2 regions of the Paenibacillus sp. FSL R10-2199 genome follow, and region 2 is predicted to be linked to the other one. Evidence: predicted binding sites of a transcription regulator. Region 2 holds the regulator's gene; the other holds the start of a gene.
What was found. Region 2 encodes LexA, which represses DNA repair genes until DNA is damaged. Its sites were predicted from a motif close to CGAACATATGTTCG; they were not measured.
Positions count from the first base shown of each region.

Region 1: the regulator LexA is predicted to act here: its motif matches at 1,261-1,274, upstream of addB (helicase-exonuclease AddAB subunit AddB).

Region 1 is NZ_JBBOBO010000001.1:2,834,279-2,836,683, forward strand. Features, by position in the region: gene NYE33_RS12315 (class I SAM-dependent rRNA methyltransferase) at 1-643, shown strand, start outside; gene addB (helicase-exonuclease AddAB subunit AddB) at 1,416-2,405, shown strand, end outside.
Region 2 is NZ_JBBOBO010000001.1:4,772,594-4,774,998, forward strand. Features, by position in the region: gene NYE33_RS21020 (hypothetical protein) at 1-289, shown strand, start outside; gene NYE33_RS21025 (L,D-transpeptidase) at 376-714, opposite strand; gene lexA (transcriptional repressor LexA) at 909-1,535, opposite strand; gene NYE33_RS21035 (LysM peptidoglycan-binding domain-containing protein) at 1,732-2,145, shown strand; gene NYE33_RS21040 (DUF896 domain-containing protein) at 2,256-2,405, shown strand, end outside.

The DNA of each region.
Region 1 (2,405 bases), 1.9 Mb from region 2:
GGACGGCGCAACCGTGCTGGAATGCTTCGCGCACACCGGCAGCTTCACCCTGCATGCCTGTAAATACGGCGCCAAGAAGGTAACCTGCCTTGATGTGTCCGCGCATGCGATTGAGAGTGCAAAAGCCAATGTGGAGATCAACGGATTCACCGACCGGGTGGAATTTGTAGTGGATGATGCGTTTGCCTTCCTGCGCAATCAGGTTAAGGGGCTGGAAGAACGCTCTGAGCGGGCGACAGGTCCGGCGGCAGAGAGCAAACCCGGCGCTAAGCCGGCTGCCAAGGCGGATACCGCGAAGCCGATGACAGCAGGCGGCGGACGTACCTGGGATGTCGTTATACTTGATCCGCCCGCTTTTGCCAAGACCAAAAGTGCTGTAGCAGGCGCTGTCCGCGGCTACAAGGATATCAATCTGCATGGCATGAAGCTGGTCAATGAAGGCGGATATCTGGTTACGGCCAGCTGCTCGTACCATATGCAGCCGCAGCTGTTCCTGGAGACCATCCAGGAAGCGGCCAAGGATGCCGGCAAAGTGCTCCGGCTGATCGAGTGGCGGGCCGCAGGCAAGGATCACCCGCAGATCCTCGGCGTGGACGAAGGGCATTATCTGAAGTTTGCCATCTTTGAAGTGCGCAGCAAATAATGATGTTAGTTCAAGCCGGAAGGCTTGTCTTGAGAGTCTCAGCTACTGAGGCTCTCTTTTTTTCTTACAGGGAAGTTGCTGTGCACTGTAGCGGGGAACCGTCAGCAGAGCGAAGCGGACTGAGAAGCTCCTATTTCTCCAAAAAACCTCAGAATGGGGCTTAAGCGGACTGAGTCCGTTATGTTGCCGGCTGGATTCCATTAGCAGCTCTGACTGGTCCCTTAGCGGAATCTGAGTCCGTTTGCCCGGCGAATCCGCCTGATCTGCTCATATAACGGAATTTCAGTCCACTTCCCGGGCTGGGGATCATGAACTACGTAGCGGAATCGCGCTGGGTGCTGCCCTGCACTTGAGCCGGAATCAGCAGAGGAGTGACTCTGCTGATTTAATTGGATTTTCTCCATCTAATGAACCGGTTTCTACTTCCGGATTGATGCTAGATGGATTTATGACACTTAATTCTGCGGCTATCCCGGTTATATATCCGATCCGGCTAAATAATACACTCCATCCAGGCTCTCCCGACCAGCCGATCCATGGCTCCGGGAGAGTCTTCTTTGTTGTTGACCTTGGTTGCTGTGGCCTTTAAAAAAGCGGCAGGTATTTGCAAACAATGGCAAACGTACGTTCTGGAGCGCGCGGTGGAGGTATGCTATACTATTGGGACGAGATTATTCATAGATTCTGATATTCATCAGGCAATCCGCTTCTGTGTGTGCAGCAGCAGGGCGGCCTGCATTCTAATTCTCCGCCACGGAAGGAGTCTGCTGATATGACGGTTAACTTTTTGATCGGACGCTCGGGCAGCGGCAAGACAACTACAATATGGGAGACGGTATCCTCACGGCTGAAGACAGAGCCGCTTGGAGCGCCGATAATTATACTTGTCCCTGAACAGGGATCATTCGGTGCGGAGCGCGGTCTGTTGGCTGCGGGCAACGTGAAGGGCAGCATCCGCGCCCAGACACTCAGCTTCTCGCGGCTGGCCTACCGGGTGAAGCAGGAGACCGGCGGCAGCGCGAGTCTGCCGATCAGCGAGGAAGGCAAGAAGATGCTGATCTATAAGATCGTCAACCGGCGCAAGGAGGAACTGAAGCTGTTCGGCGCCTCCTCGGACCGGCCAGGATTCGTGGAACGGCTCAGCGACCTGCACACGGAGCTCAAGCGCTGCTGCCTTGGAGCAGGTGACCTCGAAGAACAGCTCGGCAGAATGCGGGATGCCCTGGGAGGAAGTCCGATTCTGGCCGGCAAGCTGGAAGATCTGCACCTGGTCTTCAGTGAGCTGGAGCAGGAAATGTCACAGCTCTACATGGATCAGGAGGACAGGCTGGCTGAGCTGGCTGAGCATATTCAGGATTCCGGCTATATCCGGGGATCCGAGATATGGGTAGACGGGTTCCACGGGTTTACCAATCAGGAATTCATCGTACTGCGTGAGCTTATGCAATATGCTTCGGGGGTGACCATTGCCCTGACGCTGGACAGGATCTATCCCGCAGGCCAGGCACCGCATGAGCTGGAGCTGTTTCACCCGGCTGCGGTTACGTATATCAAGCTGCGCGGAATGGCCGAGGAGATGGGCCTTACAGTCTGGGATCAGCTTCTGGCGCCGCCAGCACTTCCAAGGTTCAAGGACAGTCCGGCTCTCGCCCATCTGGAGCGTGGATTCCAGCGCCGGCTGCGCTGGAACGGAGCAGCCGGGCAAGCGGAGGAGGCAGTCAGTATCCGGGCTGCGGCCTCCCGCCGGATCGAGGTCGAAGGC
Region 2 (2,405 bases):
GGAGATTACGAACTGGGTTGACCGTCTGCTCAAGAACGTGCCTCATTTGTTCTATTTCCTCAGCAGAGACAATTACGCGATGCGGATTGCGTTCTTTTGTCTGTCTGAGGTGGTGGGCCGCTCCGGGATGGAAGTGTCCATCACCAAAGAGCAGGGACGCAGGCTGATCGAGAAAGTTACCAAGAGTGCATTGGTCTACGCCAAAAAAAGCAAAGACTCACCTGCGGAACAGTGGAGTCTGGCTGAATATATTCTGGACGAGCTTGGTTATGAGCAAACTGTGCAATAATGCTGTGAAGAACCCCTTTGGTCAAAACCCGTCAGAGGGGTTCTTGTGTTCAATATAGAAATTTATAGGCGGCTGCATGACTGTAGCTACTCCCTGATGGTTACACGGGTGCCAATGGGAATGATAGCAGCCAACGCGACCACATCCTGGTTATACATGCGGATACAGCCGTGGGAGACCATGTGGCCGATGGAGGAAGGGTCATTGGTTCCGTGAATTCCATAATGTGGCTTGGACAGGCCCATCCAGAAGGCTCCGAACGGTCCGCCCGGGTTGGGCTGCTTGTTAATGATCGTGTACTCGCCTACCGGCGAGACGGTCAGCATCCGGCCAATGCCGACAGGAAATCCTCTGGTTACGGTGTCATTATCAAGCAGATAAAGCATGCGCTGTGAAAGGTCGACAATAATTCGATAGTTGGGCATGGGATCAGCACTCCTTTGTAACAGGATATGTGCGGATAGCTAAAGCGGTTCGGAGTAAAAAATGCCAAAAAACCAACATAGGAACAAATGTTCCTATGTTGGTTTTTTGGCATTTTGGGCAAGCGTAACAGGATCTAAAGAGGAAAAAGGCTGCTTCGCGTGATGCGGAGCAGCCTGATTATGGAGGAGAAAGATTAATGGATATCGCGGAATAATCCAATGACTCTGCCCAAAATAGTAACGCGGTTAAGGCGGAGAGGCTCGTAAGCCGGGTTCTCCGGCTGCAGCCGGATATGATCACGTTCTTTGTAAAAGGTCTTAACGGTTGCTTCATCTTCTTCAGTCATCGCAACAACGATGTCACCATTGTCAGCGGTTTGCTGTTGGCGGACAATAACATAATCGCCGTTCATAATACCGGCATCAACCATGCTGTCGCCGAGTACAGAAAGCATGAATACCTTGTTATCCCCTACGTAATGAGTAGGAAGCGGGAAGTAATCCTCAATATTCTCTGTAGCGGTAATAGGAACACCAGCAGTAACCTTGCCAATTACAGGGATACGGGTAACCGTCTGGACGAATTGATGTACATTCTCTGAATCTTCCTGGCCGAGCAGTTCAATTGCACGCGGCTTCGTAGGATCGCGCCGGATCAGGCCTTTCTTCTCAAGCCGGTCCAGATGACCGTGCACTGTAGAACTGGAGGCCAGGCCAACAGCTTCGCCAATTTCCCGAACGGACGGAGGATAACCCTTGCTGCGGACTTCGTTACGTATAAATTCCAGGATCGCCAGCTGGCGACTCGAAATCTTTGACATCGGAATCAACCCCATATACTATGTTTGGGAAAATTATAACATAGAACTGCCGTTCGTACAAACATAAGTTCTAAATTGTGAGAATTATAGTCTGAAAAATAAAGGGAACAGTTGTTCGAAAAAACTATTGATCAAAACACATGTTCGTGTTATATTATTTTCGAAAGTAAGAACAAGTGTTTGGAGGACGATATTTATGTTAAAATACAGTACCTACAATAGTATCTACAATGAGGATATCAAGGTGTCCGCTCCCGGTAATCCATTACCCCATAATCCATTGGCACAATTCAGAGACAAGACCCTTCGCCTGCTGTCTGTACTTACCTCAATATTCCGCCAGGTCAGCTTTATCAAGATATCTCTGATACTATTACTCACGATCTCCGGATTTACAGTAGTCGGTAATGTGTTCGCTGGTTCTGTCACTTTAATGAAGCCTGAGAAACGGATCGTAGTTGAACGCGGAGACACCTTGTGGAGCATTGCCCTCAAGAATAAACCGGATGATATGAGGACTGCTGTATATATAGAAGGAATCAAGAAGTCAAATGGTCTGAAGGACAGTGGAATTAAGGCAGGAGATATACTGTCCGTGCCGGTATATTAACCGGAAGAAGCATAATGGTGTTCGACTAAGAGAGCTTTCAGGGGGTAGACCTTGACAAGCTCTTTTTCTCATGGCAAAGTTAGAATGAATTTATAGGGGAGGGGAAAGTATTGAATATTGACGAATTGGTCGCACGCATCAATGAATTGGCACGCAAACATAAGGAAAGCGGCCTGAATGAGGAAGAATTGGCAGAACGCGCCAAACTCCGCGAGATTTATCTGGGCAATATCCGCAGCAATTTCCGGGCCCAGCTTGAT